DNA from 4 places in the Streptomyces sp. NPDC046859 genome. Region 1 is predicted to be linked to each of the others. Evidence: riboswitches for the same ligand, from Rfam matches in the RefSeq annotation. Region 1 holds a riboswitch; each other region holds the start of a gene.
The links. Region 1 has a riboswitch for cyclic di-AMP ahead of ABZ899_RS21690 (transglycosylase SLT domain-containing protein). Riboswitches for the same ligand answer to the same signal wherever they lie in the genome.
Positions count from the first base shown of each region.

Region 2: it holds a riboswitch for cyclic di-AMP, as region 1 does, so the genes downstream of both, ABZ899_RS15800 (C40 family peptidase) here and ABZ899_RS21690 (transglycosylase SLT domain-containing protein) in region 1, are expected to answer to the same signal.
Region 3: it holds a riboswitch for cyclic di-AMP, as region 1 does, so the genes downstream of both, ABZ899_RS19720 (NlpC/P60 family protein) here and ABZ899_RS21690 (transglycosylase SLT domain-containing protein) in region 1, are expected to answer to the same signal.
Region 4: it holds a riboswitch for cyclic di-AMP, as region 1 does, so the genes downstream of both, ABZ899_RS21060 (M23 family metallopeptidase) here and ABZ899_RS21690 (transglycosylase SLT domain-containing protein) in region 1, are expected to answer to the same signal.

Region 1 is NZ_JBEYXR010000014.1:94,929-98,448, reverse strand. It holds gene fahA (fumarylacetoacetase) at 1-23, opposite strand, end outside; gene ABZ899_RS21695 (HAD family hydrolase) at 358-1,188, shown strand; gene ABZ899_RS21690 (transglycosylase SLT domain-containing protein) at 1,239-1,973, opposite strand; cyclic di-AMP (ydaO/yuaA leader) riboswitch at 1,979-2,153, opposite strand; gene ABZ899_RS21685 (polyprenyl synthetase family protein) at 2,931-3,520, shown strand, end outside.
Region 2 is NZ_JBEYXR010000009.1:34,937-38,456, forward strand. It holds gene paaB (1,2-phenylacetyl-CoA epoxidase subunit PaaB) at 1-14, opposite strand, end outside; gene paaA (1,2-phenylacetyl-CoA epoxidase subunit PaaA) at 11-988, opposite strand; cyclic di-AMP (ydaO/yuaA leader) riboswitch at 1,256-1,426, shown strand; gene ABZ899_RS15800 (C40 family peptidase) at 1,435-3,276, shown strand; gene tgmB (ATP-grasp ribosomal peptide maturase) at 3,379-3,520, opposite strand, start outside.
Region 3 is NZ_JBEYXR010000012.1:135,969-139,488, reverse strand. It holds gene ABZ899_RS19730 (tellurite resistance/C4-dicarboxylate transporter family protein) at 1-10, opposite strand, end outside; partial or broken gene ABZ899_RS19725 (MOSC domain-containing protein) at 131-583, opposite strand; gene ABZ899_RS19720 (NlpC/P60 family protein) at 616-1,767, opposite strand; cyclic di-AMP (ydaO/yuaA leader) riboswitch at 1,776-1,935, opposite strand; gene pcrA (DNA helicase PcrA) at 2,277-3,520, shown strand, end outside.
Region 4 is NZ_JBEYXR010000013.1:182,766-186,285, reverse strand. It holds gene ABZ899_RS21060 (M23 family metallopeptidase) at 1-822, opposite strand, end outside; cyclic di-AMP (ydaO/yuaA leader) riboswitch at 834-991, opposite strand; gene ABZ899_RS21055 (PP2C family protein-serine/threonine phosphatase) at 1,224-2,309, opposite strand; tRNA gene ABZ899_RS21050 (tRNA-Met) at 2,435-2,508, opposite strand; gene ABZ899_RS21045 (dihydrofolate reductase family protein) at 2,631-3,520, opposite strand, start outside.

The sequences.
Region 1 (3,520 bases):
TCGGGGAGATCGAAGGGGGGCATGGGGTACTGCCTCACTCTCATACGCTCCGTAAGCCATGTGGTCGGGCCCACGTTACGGGTGAGGTGGCGGTCTTGGGCAGGGTGAATCCTCCGGGCAGGCGATCGGCTTCCCCCCGGCTCGCCCCGGTCGTCCGTCCCCTTCACCGGGCGAGCGGCCGCAACTCGGCGGCCGTAGGACCCTCGAAGACCCCGCAAGGGCGAAACCGCCATAAACGGGCGCGAGTTGCGCGCGCTCGGACACAACTGGGACCGGAACGGGTGTCAACTCATGTGAACAGAGCAGCCGTCCGGTTCAGGTCGAGTCGATGGGGCTTCCTGTCCGTATTCTCTGATCATGGCCGCACCGATCGCATATTCACTCATCGCCACTGACCTGGACGGAACCCTCCTCCGAGGTGACGACACACTCTCCGACCGGTCCCTCGTGGCGCTCGCGCAGGCGGCGATGGCCGGTGCCCAGCATCTCGTGGTGACGGGACGGCCGGCACCCAGGGTGCGGCCCCTCCTGGAGGTCATGGGCAGCAGGGGACTGGCGGTGTGCGGGCAGGGCGCGCAGCTCTACGACGCCGGCCAGGACCGGCTGCTGTGGTCCATCACCCTGGAGCGGGACCTGGCGGAGACCGCCCTCGGCAAGATCGAGGCCGAGGTGGGGCAGGTGTACGCGGCCGTCGACCAGGACGGAGTCGAGGGGCTCACGCTCATCGAGCCGGGCTATCTGATGCCCCACCCGACGCTGCCGGCGGTGCGGGTGCGGCACCGCGAGGACCTGTGGTGCGAGCCGATCAGCAAGGTGCTGCTGCGCCATCCGACTCTGTCGGACGACGAGTTGGCGGCGACGGCCCGCGCGGTGGTGGGTTCGCTGGCGACGGTCACGATGTCGGGGCCGGGCACCGTCGAACTCCAGCCGAGCGGCATCACGAAGGCGACCGGCCTCGCGCTCGCCGCCGAGCATCTCGGCCTGGGCCCGCACGAGACCATCGCCTTCGGGGACATGCCCAACGACATCCCCATGTTCGACTGGGCCGCCCACGGTGTGGCGATGGCCAACGCGCATCCCGAACTCAAGTCGGTCGCGGACGAGATCACCTTGTCCAACGAGGACGACGGCATCGCCGTCGTCCTCGAGAGACTGTTCGCCCGCAGCCTGGCCGAGTTCCCCTACTAGAGGTCCCCGGCGGCAAGTTCCCCCTATGGGAGGGGGAGAGCCGGCACGGCTCAGTAGGGGCCGTTCACGTTGTCGATCGAACCGTAGCGAGCGGCCGCGTAGTTGCAGGCGGCCGTGATGTTCGCGACCGGGTCGAACGGGTCGTACGCGGTGCCCGGCACGTGGTACGTCGCGAAGGTGGGGTCGATGACCTGGAGGAGACCCTTGGACGGGGTGCCCGCGATCGCGTTGGAGTCCCAGTTGTTGATGGCGGCCGGGTTGCCCGACGACTCACGCATGATGTTGCGGTGGATGCCCTCGTAGGAACCGGGGATCCCCTTCTGCGCCATGATGTCGAGCGCCTCGCGGATCCAGCCGTCGAGGTTGTCGGCGTACGTCTTCGCGGAGGCCTGGGTGGCCTGGGCGACGGCGGACTTCTTGACGGGGGCGGACGCCGTGCTCGCCTTCGACGGCTCGGCCTTCTTCGTGCTCCGGACCTTCAGGTCGACACCCGGGTGGATCAGCCGGGGGTCGTCGCCGATGGCCTTGCGGTTGTCCTTGTAGAGCTGCTGCCAGCCGCCCTGGGCGTCGTAGCGGTCGGCGATCCCGTACAGGGTGTCGCCCTTCTTGGTGGTGTAGCTGACGGAGCCGACCTTGGCCACGGTGGGGGCCTTGGCGGGCTCGGCGGCGCTCGCGGTGGTCGCGCCCAGCAGGGGGAGCGCGAGAGCGGCGGTACCGGCTCCGGCGGCGATGACGCGCCGGGCGAACGGGCTGGTACGGGTGCGGCGGTGCTTGCCTCGGGACATGGCGCTGTTCCTCTCCGGCGCCTGCGAGGTGAGCTGTCGGGTTCGGGCGGGAGCTGCCCGGCCACGCCGCCGTAGGACGACGTGACTTCACCCCTAGCCGTCCCGGCGCGCCATCGAGGCGTGCGGTACGGCGACTTACCTGGGTCCCCCGCTCCTGCCGTGCGAGTGCGTTGTGTAGGTGGATGACTCGGGCGGCGGCAGGATTCGGCGTCCGCCCGACAGAGCGGGAACGTATGCGACAGCACATGTAGGGAACAAGTGCCGCAATCACCTGACGTGCTAGTTGACCATGGTCTGAGGCGTATGGGGCGCTTGATCCTTTGCGGTTGCCAATTCTCAACTCGCTTTTGTGGCAAGGGGTCGACGGGCTCCGGCGGCGGAGGGGCCGATGCGGGGTCGCGTGACCCAACTCACGGAGATCACAACAGCGGCAAATCGGGCAATGGCTCCAACTCCCCTGTTATTGCCTGCACGTGAAAAACTCACTGTCAACGCGCCCATCTGCCCCTTGAGTCCGGAGAGTCCGTTTTGCGGGTGCGGAGCAAAAGGTGCGAAAGGGTGGCGGCGCGCCCGGCTCGCCGGCTCGCAGGAACCTCGCCCTTCGTGTCGGTCGTTGAGGAGGCGTGGAGGCGTCCGGAGGGCGGGTCGGGGTAGACGGGAGCGGGGGTGTCGCGCGGACCCGCGGCGTATCCCTCAAAGAGTCGAACGCAGTTTCGGTTCGGGAAAGCGTGGGGGAGTGGGTGGCTACACACAGTGACGTACCGATAAAACGATGAATGTCCATCCTTATCGGGTGATCAAAAAACATACCGACCGTGAACCGATGTCGCCCGTGGTGGACGGGTGGGCGGCATCGGTGATCGAAACGTGACCGGATACGCTGACTTGAGTGATGGCAGCGACCTATCGACAAACCGTGTAACCAGCCGAAAGACACCAGCAGACAGGAGACCCCTCGTGACCGTCGTCGGGCCGTTCGGGCTGAGCGTGCGGGACCAGGCTCTGGAAGCCGATGTCCAGGCCGGATTGGCGGCCGTCGAGGAGGGACTGCTCGAAGCCACCAAGAGTGAGGTCCCCTTCATCACCGGGGCCGCCCAGCACCTGGTGCGGGCGGGCGGAAAGCGCTTCCGGCCGCTGCTGGTGATGCTCGCCGCGCGCTTCGGGGACCCGTACGCCCCGGGGATCGTGCCGTCGGCCGTGGTGGTGGAGCTGACCCATCTGGCGACGCTGTACCACGACGACGTGATGGACGAGGCCGAGGTCCGGCGCGGGGTCGACAGCGCGAACACCCGCTGGGGGAACTCCGTCGCGGTCCTCACCGGCGACTTCCTCTTCGCGCGCGCCTCGCACATCCTGGCCGACCTCGGGCCCGAGGCGGTGCGGGTGCAGGCGGAGGCGTTCGAGCGGCTGGTCACGGGCCAGATCCTGGAGACGGCCGGGCCGCAGGACGGCCGGGACCCCGTGGAGCACTACCTCGACGTGCTGAGCGGCAAGACCGGGTCGCTGGTGGCGGTGTCCTGCCGCTTCGGGGCGATGATGTCCGGCGC
Region 2 (3,520 bases), on a different contig from region 1:
TTTCCGGTGCTCATGCCACCGCTCCCTTCTCCGCGCGGGCGGCCTGCTTGGCCGCGTGGGCAGTGGCCGCCTCCCGCACCCAGGCGCCCTCTTCGTGGGCGCTCCTGCGTCGTTCCACCCGCAGTGCGTTGCACGGGCCGTCACCCTTGATGACCCGCATCAGCTCGTCCCAGTCGGGCGTGCCGAAGTCGTGGTGGCCGCGCTCGGCGTTCCAGCGCAGCTCCGGGTCGGGCAGGGTGACGCCGAGCTTCTCGGCCTGCGGGACCGTCATGTCGACGAACCGCTGGCGCAGCTCGTCGTTGCTGTGCCGTTTGATCTTCCAGGCCATCGAGCGGGCGGAGTTGGGCGAGGAGTCGTCGGGCGGCCCGAACATCATCAGGGAGGGCCACCACCAGCGGTTCACAGCGTCCTGGACCATCTCCCGCTGGGCCTCGGTGCCGCGCATCATCGTCATCAGCAGCTCGTAGCCCTGCCGCTGGTGGAACGACTCCTCCTTGCAGATCCGCACCATCGCGCGCGCGTACGGGCCGTAGGAGCTGCGGCACAGCGGCACCTGGTTGCAGATCGCGGCGCCGTCCACGAACCAGCCGATGACGCCGACGTCGGCGAAGCTCGTCGTGGGGTAGTTGAAGATCGAGGAGTACTTCTGGCGGCCCTCGATGAGCCGGTCGGTCAGGTCGGCGCGGTCGGCGCCCAGGGTCTCGGCGGCCGAGTACAGGTACAGGCCGTGACCGGCCTCGTCCTGCACCTTCGCGAAGAGGATCGCCTTGCGGCGCAGCGAGGGCGCCTTGGTGATCCACTCACCCTCCGGCTGCATGCCGATGATCTCCGAGTGGGCGTGCTGCGCGATCTGCCGGATCAGCGTGTTGCGGTAGCCGTCCGGCATCCAGTCCCGCGGCTCGACGCGCTGGTCGCGCGCGATCGTCGCGTCGAAGTGCTCCTCAAGCGGCCCTTGTGGGGGCGCCTCGGTGGAGTGTGAGGTCGTCATCGCTCCCGCTTCCCAACCGACCATTCGTTCGGTGCCAGTGTGACGTGTTTCGCCGAGTGGAGCAAGACCCTTGAGACCAACGGCGTCACTACCCTGCGTGACCACGCGGGCGCGCCGTGACGCGAACCGACCCGATCGCAGCCACCGGCGTCGAAGGTCACAGAAACGTATCGGACATTTCGCACGTCAACCTTCACTGCAGGCACACAAGTTGGCTAAGTTATCGGCTCAGGACGCGCGTTGAACTCCGGCGGACCCCGTCGGGACGAGCGGCCTCCGCCGAATCGGCGTGCCCTGCGGGGCCGCGGAACCGGGGACCCAACCGAACCATGGGGTGAATCGACCCGAGGCCGTGACGGGCCGGGTCGTAGGGCACACCTTCCGACGCGAACGCCCGAACCCGTCAGCTAACTCGGTAGGCGGAGTACGGAAGGAGCACGTCGCCCATGGCGCCGGAACGCACCGGTATGCGCAACTCCGCGCTCGCCTCGGCAGCAGCCCTCACCTCGGTGGCCCTGCTCGGCCAGTCGGCCGGTGCCGCCCAGGCGGACGAGGGACCGAGCCGCGAGGAGGTCAGCCGGCGGGTCAGCTCGCTCTACGACCGGGCCGAGACCGACACCGGGACCTTCAACGCCACCCGCGCCTCGTCGACGGGACCGCGCAAGCGCGCGGGCGGCCCGGCGACCTCGGGGCGTGACGGTGACGGCGGCCGGGGCTCGGCCCCGCTCGACGAGGTGGCCCGGCAGTGGTTCGACGTCGCCCGGTCCAAGCTGGGCCCGACGGTTCCGGCCGTGCTGCCGAGGGACCGGATGCCGGAGCGGTCCGCCCCGGCCCGGTCCGCACGCCCGTCGGCCGGCGACGGCGCACGGGAGATATCCGGCCGCACCGCTTTGGAGCTGCCCGCCGGATCGTCCGCACCGGTCGCCGAGTTGACGGCCGGAACCGCCCGCTCGGCAGTCATGGGAGAACTCACCGCGGGTCCGGTCGCGGCGCTGCCCGCGGCGACCACGCCGGCCCTCGAATCCGGGGCGGCCCCGGCGCTGCCCGCCCCGGCCACCGCGGATCCGGAAGCGGCGCAGCGGTCCGTGCTGCGCGCGAGCAAGGAACGCAGCCTGCGCAAGCTGGCACAGGCGCGCGAACTGTTGTCCGCGCGCGCAGGCCGTACCACCCCGGCCCTGGAGGCCCCGCCGGCTGCCCCGGCATCGTTCCCGCCCGCGGCGCAGACCCGGTGGGACGCCCTGGAGGCGCAGAGCCCCGCCGATCTGACGACGGTCCCTCCGGGGACGACGGCTCTGCCCGCGCCGCCGGTGGACACCTTGTTCCCTGCCGCCCCTGGTCACCAGTCGACGCCGGCCATGGGGACGGCGAGTGCCCCGCAGGTGTTCGCCGCCCCGGACGCCGGGTTCGCCGGGGCCGGCCGGACCGGAAGCTTCCCCATGGTCGACCCGACCGGGAGTTTTCCCGCCGTGGCCCAGACCGGGAGCTACCCCGCGGTCGACCAGACCGGCGGCTTTCCCGCCGTCACCCAGACCGGGAGTTTTCCCGGCGTGGCCCAGACCGGGAGCTTCCCTGCGGTCGACCGAACCGGGAACTTCCCCGCGATCGACCAGACCGGCGGCTTCCCGGCCGTCACCCAGACCGGCGGCTTCCCGGCGGCGACCCAGACCGGCGGCTTTCCGGCAGCGGCCCAGACCGGCAGTTTTCCCGCGGTCGACCAGACCGGGAACTTCCCCGCGATCGACCAGACCGGCGGCTTTCCGGCAGCGGCCCAGACCGGGAGCTTCCCCGCCGTCGACCAGACCGGGAACTTCCCCGCGATCGACCAGACCGGCGGCTTCCCGGCCGTCACCCAGACCGGCGGCTTCCCGGCGGCCCCGCTGACCGGGAGCTTCCAGGCCGCCGCTCCGGCTCCCGCCCCCGTGGCGGTTCCGCAGGACACTCGGGCGCTGAGGGCGCTGGAGTTCGCCCGGGCCCAGGTCGGCAAGCCTTGTGTCTGGGGGACGACGGGACCGAACACCTTCGACGGGCCCGGGCTCACCCAGGCCGCCTGGAAGGCCGCCGGTATCGCGCTCCCCCGCACCGCCCAGGAGCAGGCCACCGCCGGGCAGGGCGTCGCCCTGACCCAGCTGGAGCCCGGCGACCTGGTCCTGTACCACGCCGGCCATGTCGGCATCTACTCCGGGAACGGCATGATGATCCACGCCCCGGGCCCCGGCACCGTCATCCGCGAGGAGTCCATCGAGTACGCCGGAGAGGCCGCGATCCACAGCGCGATCCGGCCCGCCTGAGACGACGTCACCCCGGCGCCGTACGACGACCGCCCCGCCACCGCCGGGTGGGGCGGAGCGGGGCGGGTCCGTCCGGGACGCCTTCGGCGGTCGTCCGGGGGGTCAGTGGCGGCCTTCCGGGCCGCGCCGGTCGGGCCGGCGCTGCAGGGCGAGCCAGTCGGCGACCGCGGCCGCGATCGGCTGCCCGGTCTCCAGCTCGACGAAGCCGAACTGGCCTCCCTGGTTGCACTCCAGGAACCACCAG
Region 3 (3,520 bases), on a different contig from region 1:
CGGCGGGCATGGGCCGATGCTAAGGAGCGCGTCGCCGGGGCGCGGGCGGGGGCGCGCGCGGGGGGTGGGTGAATCGACGGCCCGGGCGCGCGGGGATGCGGACTCGCCGACGCCCTCCCGCGGCCGTTCCTCAGACCCGGTCCAGCGGCCGGTGCGGCCCGTCCGGCAGCTCCACCTCGATCGCGCCGCCGGGACGCACCACACCGCCCGCCGAGACGACGCCCATGATTCCGGCCTTGCGCACGAGGCGGCCGGCCTCGTCGCGGTCCACCACCTGCTTGAGCAGCCCGTCCTGGAAGCGGTCGATCTGCAGGCACGGGTTCCGCAGCCCGGTGACCTCGACCACGGCCTCGGCGCCGATGCGCAGCAGCGTGCCCACCGCGAGTCCGAGCAGGTCCAGGCCGTGCGTGGTGACGTTCTCCCCGAGTTCGCCGGGCGCCACCCGGAACTTCGCCTCGGCGAGTTCGGCGAAGAGCTCCTCATGGATGAGGTGCACCTGGCGCAGGTTCGGCTGCGCGGGGTCCTGGGCGACGCGGGAGCGGTGCTTCACCGTCACCCCCGCGTGGACGTCCCCGTCCACTCCCGGACACGGCCCCCCTTCGTTCGCCCCGGCCCTCACGCCGGGCGGACCACACTGTGGATCGACGACTCGCCGTCGTAGTAGATCGACTCCTCGCGGACGTACGCGCCGGGCTTCGGGGCGTGGATCATCATGCCGTTGCCGACGTAGAGGCCCACGTGGGTGACGTCGTCGTAGAAGAAGACCAGGTCACCGGGCTGGGCGCTGGACAGCGGGACCGTCGTGCCGGCGCTGACCTGGTCGTAGGTGACGCGCGGGATGTCCACGCCGGCGGCCTTCCAGGCGGCCTGGGTGAGGCCGGAGCAGTCGTAGGAGCCGGGGCCGGTGGCGCCCCAGACGTACGGCTTGCCGATCTGGGTGCGGGCGAAGGCCAGCGCCTTCCCGGCCCTCGTGGCGTACGACCCGTCCGGGGCGGTGCTGCCCTGCTCCCGCTGATCCTGTTCCTGCTGCTGCGCGGCCTCCTCGCGGCGGCGCTCGGCCTGCGCCTGCTGCCGGGCCAGTTCCTCGGCCTTGCGGGCGGCCTCTTCCTGCTTGCGCTTCTCGATCGCGGCGAGGCGGGCCTTCTCCTGCGCGGTCAGCTCGGAGAGCAGCCGGCGCGCGTCCGCGAGCTTCTTCTGGACGGTGAACTTGGCGGTCCGCAGGTCCTTCTGCGACGCGGTGAGCGTCTCGAGGCTCCGGGTGGCCTCCTGCCGCTTCTTCATCGTCGCGGACTGATCGGTGAAGTACTCGTCCACCGACTGCTTCTGACGGCCCGTCATGCGGCTCATCAGCTGGGACTGGTCGAAGTAGTCCTGGGGGCTGTCCGCGAGGAGGAACGTCGCGGTGTCCGGGGCGGCGGCGCCGGTGCGGTACTGGGCGGCGGCGTTGCGGCCGAGCTCCTCGCGCGCGTCGTTGAGCTTCTGCGTGCGCCGGGCGACGTCGTCGAGGAGGGTGTCGACGCGCTTGCGCTGCTTGGTCGTCTTCTCCTTGGCCGCGTTGTACTTCTCGGTGGCCGACTCCGCCTGGCGGTAGAGGTCGTCGACCTTCTTCTCGACCTCTTCGAGGCTCGGCCTGTCGTCGGCGGACGGGTTCGCCTGGGCCGTCTGGGACAGCAGGGCCACGGAGGTGAGGGCCGCGGTGGCCAGCGCGGGGGTCCGTATGCCGGCCACGCGTGTTCCGGAGGGACGCGACTTGCGGTGCGACGCCAAGGGAGGCGACTCCTTCCATGCTCCGCCTACCGAGTTAGCTGTCGGGTTCGGGCGGGTGGTTCGGAAGGGTTGCCCTACGGCCGCTCCCGGGACGGGGAGTCGGGCCGATTCACCCCAAGTTCGGTGGGTCCCCGGCTCCGGATGCACCGGACTCGGCGGAGGCCGCACGGCCCGGCGTCGTTCGCCGGTGGGGGTCGTACGGCCTGCCCGGCACGGTAGCCAACCGGTGTGGCCGCTGTGAAGGTTGATGTGCGATATGCCCGATACATTTTCGTGACCTTGAGTCCGGGGCGCGGATGGAGGGGGGCGGCTCGGGCGGCCGATGCCGTTCTGAGGCATCCATGCCTCCTGTTCCCAATGGGCCGATACGCACTGCTCGGCGCCGGGCGGTGTGTGGCGTGATGGCATGACTTCGCACGGTGATCGGCGGGCCGCGCACCGCCCCGGATGGTGTGATGTTCTCCAGGCGGCAGCCGGTTGTCGGTGGGGCCGCCTAGACTCGGAGAGCGATGAGCAGCCTCTTTGACGACAGCTTCCTGGCGGACCTCCAGGCCCCACGGGCCCACGGGGAAGAGCACCCGCCACCGCCCGAGGACGATCACACTCCGGAGCCGCTTCCGGAGGATCTGTTCGGCGGGAAGTTCGACGTGCCGCCGGACCGCGACGCCTACTACCGCGACGGCGCCCCGCGCCCGGCCCTCGACGCCGCCGCGCTGCTGGAGGGGCTCAACGAGAACCAGCGCGCGGCCGTCGTCCACTCCGGCACCCCGCTGCTCATCGTGGCCGGGGCCGGGTCCGGCAAGACGCGCGTGCTCACGCACCGCATCGCCTACCTGCTCGCCGAGCGGAACGTGCATCCGGGCCAGATCCTGGCGATCACCTTCACCAACAAGGCCGCCGGCGAGATGAAGGAGCGCGTCGAGCAGCTCGTCGGACCGCGGGCGAACGCGATGTGGGTGATGACCTTCCACAGCGCCTGCGTCCGCATCCTGCGCCGGGAGAGCAAGAGGCTCGGGTTCACCTCCTCGTTCTCGATCTACGACGCCGCCGACAGCAAGCGGCTGATGGCGCTCGTCTGCCGGGACCTCGACCTCGACCCGAAGCGGTTCCCGCCCAAGTCGTTCAGCGCCAAGATCAGCAACCTGAAGAACGAGCTGATCGACGAGGAGGACTTCGCCGCCCAGGCCACCGACGGGTTCGAGAAGACCCTCGCCCAGGCGTACGCGCTGTACCAGTCGCGGCTGCGGGAGGCCAACGCCCTCGACTTCGACGACCTGATCATGACGACGGTCAATCTGCTGCGCGCCTTCCCGGACGTCGCCGAGCACTACCGCCGCCGGTTCCGCCATGTGCTGGTGGACGAGTACCAGGACACCAACCACGCGCAGTACGCGCTGGTGCGCGAGCTGGTCGGCACGTCCGAGCACCCCGTCGACGTACCGCCCGAGGCCGAGGTCCCGCCCGCCGAGCTGTGCGTGGTGGGTGACGCCGACCAGTCGATCTACGCCTTCCGGGGCGCCACCATCCGCAACATCCTCCAGTTCGAGGAGGACTACCCGGACGCGACGACGATCCTCCTGGAGCAGAACTACCGCTCCACACAGACCATCCTCAGCGCCGCCAACGCCGTCATCGAGCGCAACGAGTCCCGCCGGCCCAAGAACCTGTGGACCAACGCCGGCGCGGGCGCGCGCATCACCGGCTACGTCGCGGACACCGAGCACGACGAGGCGCAGTTCGTCGCCGACGAGAT
Region 4 (3,520 bases), on a different contig from region 1:
GGTGCCGTCGTCGAGGGTGAGCTCGGTCTTGTAGCCGTAGGAGCCGTCCCAGCCGGCGAAGGTGATCGTGCCGGAGTGGACGGCCTTGATCAGGGTGCCGGTCGGCGCGGCGAAGTCGAGGCCCGTGTGGTGCCCGGACGACCAGTAGGCGCCGGCCTCACCGAACGTCGAGGTGAGGGTGTACGAAGAGGTCGGCAGCGTGTACTGCTTGGCCAGCTCGGCGAGACGCTCGGCCTCGGCCTTCTTGCGGGCCTCCTCCTCGGCGGCGGCCTTCGCGGCGGCGGCCTTCTCCTTGGCCTCCTTCTCCGCCTTGGCGGCCGCCTCGGCGACCTCCTTCTCGGCGGCGGCGACGGCGGCCGCGGCGGCCTTGCTGTCGACCTGGTCCTGCTGGAACTCGGCCTGGGCGATGATCCGGCTGCGCAGCGCCTCACCGGCGTCGGAGCCGCTCCGGGCGGTCTCCTCGCCGGTCTCGCCCATGGTGCTGAGGGCGGTGGTGGTGTCGCCCGCGGCGGAGTCGTCGTCGGAGATCAGGGGCAGGTCGGGAAGGGTGATGGCGACCGGCGGCTTGCCGCTCTGCGCGGTGGCCATGCCGCCCGCGCCGACGGCCGCTATGACGCCGACGCCGAGAACCGTGGAGCTGCGGGCGAGTCCCCCGCCGCGCTGCTTGGAGACGCGGTGCCTGCCGCGCACGGGGCGGAGGGACTCCGCGGTGGGGTTCCACTCCTCGAAGGGGCCGTCGTCGGTGCGGTCGTAGCCGAAGGTGTCGGCGGTGCGCTGACCGGGTACGAACGGGGCATGGGGAGCAGGACGGTTCGACGCCACGTGGGCGTACTCCTTTCCTTCCTTCTCGCCTACCGGGTTAGCTGACGGGTTCGGAGCAGGAAGGTCTCCTACGCGCGTATACGTACCGTGATGTCACGGTGGTATCCGCGCGATTCACCCCAAGGTGGTGGTTCCCCGGTTCCTTCGCAGGATTCGGCGCGTGCGCACGGAGCCGCCTCTTGTGACGGCTGGGACGACCGCGCTGCGTTATCGAACGTTAATAGACGCGGGGTACGGATTCCAAGCCGTTCCACTTGATCATTAACGTTTTCCGGCTGGACTTACGGGTCATGAGCGGGCCAAATCGGGCGAGTTGCTCTCGTCGATTCGCCCATCCGTTTCTGACGGTGTATCAGTCGTTATGCGGAGGGGATTCGTTCACTCACCGTCCGTGAGAGACGTCAGGGGCGGCGCACGGCCAGGAGGGCCAGATCGTCCGCCATGCCGCCCCCGGAGTGCCGGCGTGCCTCGGCCGCCAGCGTCCCGAGCAGCACGGCCGGTTCGCGCAGCGCGTCGGCCCGCCCCGCCAGAGCCTGCTCGGGGTCGTAGAAGCGGCCTGTGCGGTCGCGTGCCTCCGACAGCCCGTCGGTGTAGAGCAGCAGCGTCGCCCCGCTCGGGAACTCGGCCTCGTCGGCCCGGTCGGGCCAGGTGCCGAGCCAGCCCATGCCGAGCGGCAGCGCGGGATCGCTCGCGGACAGCGGCCGCACGGCTCCGTCGGCGTACAGCAGCAGCGGCGGGGGGTGCCCCCGGTTGACGACACGCACCTTCGGCGCGCCGTGCGGCAGTTCGGCGAGGACGGCGGTGGTGAAGCCCTCGCGGGGGTCCCCTCCGTCGCTCCGGCCGCTCTCGCGTGCCAGGGCCCGCTCCAGCCGCTGCGCGACCGCCTCCAGGGTGGTCTCCTGCTCGGCGGCCTCCTGGAAGGCCCCGATCATGGCGGCGACGGCGCCGACCGCGCCGAGCCCCTTGCCGCGCACGTCGCCCACGATCATCCGGACGCCGTGCGGGGTGTCCTGCACGGCGTACAGGTCGCCGCCGATGGAGGCGTCCTCCTGGGCCGCCTCGTAGAGCGCGGCCACCTGGAACCCGCCGACCCGTTCGGCCGGTTCGGGCAGGAGGGCGCGCTGGACGGCCTCGGCGACACGGCGGGCGGAGGCCAGGCGTTCGCCGCTGCGGCGGACGAGGACGTTGATGACGACGGCGAGCGCGGAGACGACGACCACGGTGACCAGTTCGGTGACCGCCTCCACCGTCTCCAGCCCGCCGACGGTGAACCGCACGACGAGCAGCGCGCAGACGGCGGCGGCCCCGGTGCACACCGTGCCGTGCAGCGAGTAGAGGGGGGCGGCGACGAGGGGCGCGGCGGTGAGGAAGGGGGCGCCGGAGAACGCGAGGGGGGAGGCGAAGTCGTAGGCCAGTCCGGCCGCGATCAGCAGGGCGGGCAGCGCCCGGACCGACCGGCGCACGTACGAGATTCGCCCTTCCTCCACCTGACCAGGGTTGCCGAAGCGGTGGCGGCGGGCGAGCGGGGTCGTCCGACCGGGGGGACACGGCCGGGGACGGCCCGGAAAACACTCAGGGCCGGAACTGATGAGTTCCGGCCCTGAGCCTTCAGTAGCGGGGACAGGATTTGAACCTGCGACCTCTGGGTTATGAGCCCAGCGAGCTACCGAGCTGCTCCACCCCGCGTCGATGTGTCCATAGTACGCCATCTCCGGGACCCGCCGTGCACGCCCTTGCGCGGGCCCCGCCGGCCGGCGCTTTCGCGGCCGGGCCGGGGCCCGGGTCACACGGGCAGCGCCGGACGGGTGTCAGGGCGCCAGGTGGGCGTTGGGAGCCGCGGCCCGGCCCGCGTACTCGGGCAGCACGAGCACGTCCACCCCTTCGGCGGCCAGCATCCCGCTGCCGTCGGCGTCGGTGACGAAGGTGTCCGGCTCGCGCCAGGCCGTCACCACCCGCCGCACCCCGGCCGCCAGGATCAGCCGGGCGCAGGGCGTGGGCCGGGAGGTACGGTGCGTGCAGGGCTCCAGGCTGCTGTAGACGGTGGCGCCGGCCAGTCTCGGGTCGCCGGGCGCGATCTTGGCGAGGGCCGCCTCCTCGGCGTGCACGACGGGGTCGCCGGCCTCCCGGGAGTGGCCCCGCGCCAGCTCCGTGCCGTCCGCGGCGACCACGACCGCCCCGACGCTGAACGCGGTGGGCGAGGGCGGGCACTGTGCGGCCAGGTCGCAGGCGAGGGCCAGCCAGTGCCGGTCCGCGGCGGCCGGGAGGACGCCGGTGCCGGGGGCGGTCGGCTCGTAGCGCGTCAGCACCACGTCCTCGATGCGCCGGGTCTCCACCAGCCGGAGCCGGCCCCCCTGGTACCCGCCGGGCCCGAAGAGCCGGGGTGCCCGGAGGTCGCCCACGAACAGCGGCGCGAGCACCAGCTGCAGTTCGTCGGCGAGTCCCTGGCGCAGCAGCTGCGTGTGGACGGTGCCGCCGCCCTCCACCATCAGCCGCTCGACGCCGCGCGCCTCGCGCAGGTGGGTCAGCAGAGCCCGCCAGTCCAGGTCGTCGCCGAGGGCGACGACCTCGGCGGCGACGGGTTCCTCCCGCAGCCGGCGCGCGCCCTTCTCCGTCGTGTAGACGACCTTCTCGCCGCCGGTGTGCCAGAAGTTCGCCGCCGGGTCCAGCTCGCCGGACGCGCTGACGGTGACCTTCAGCG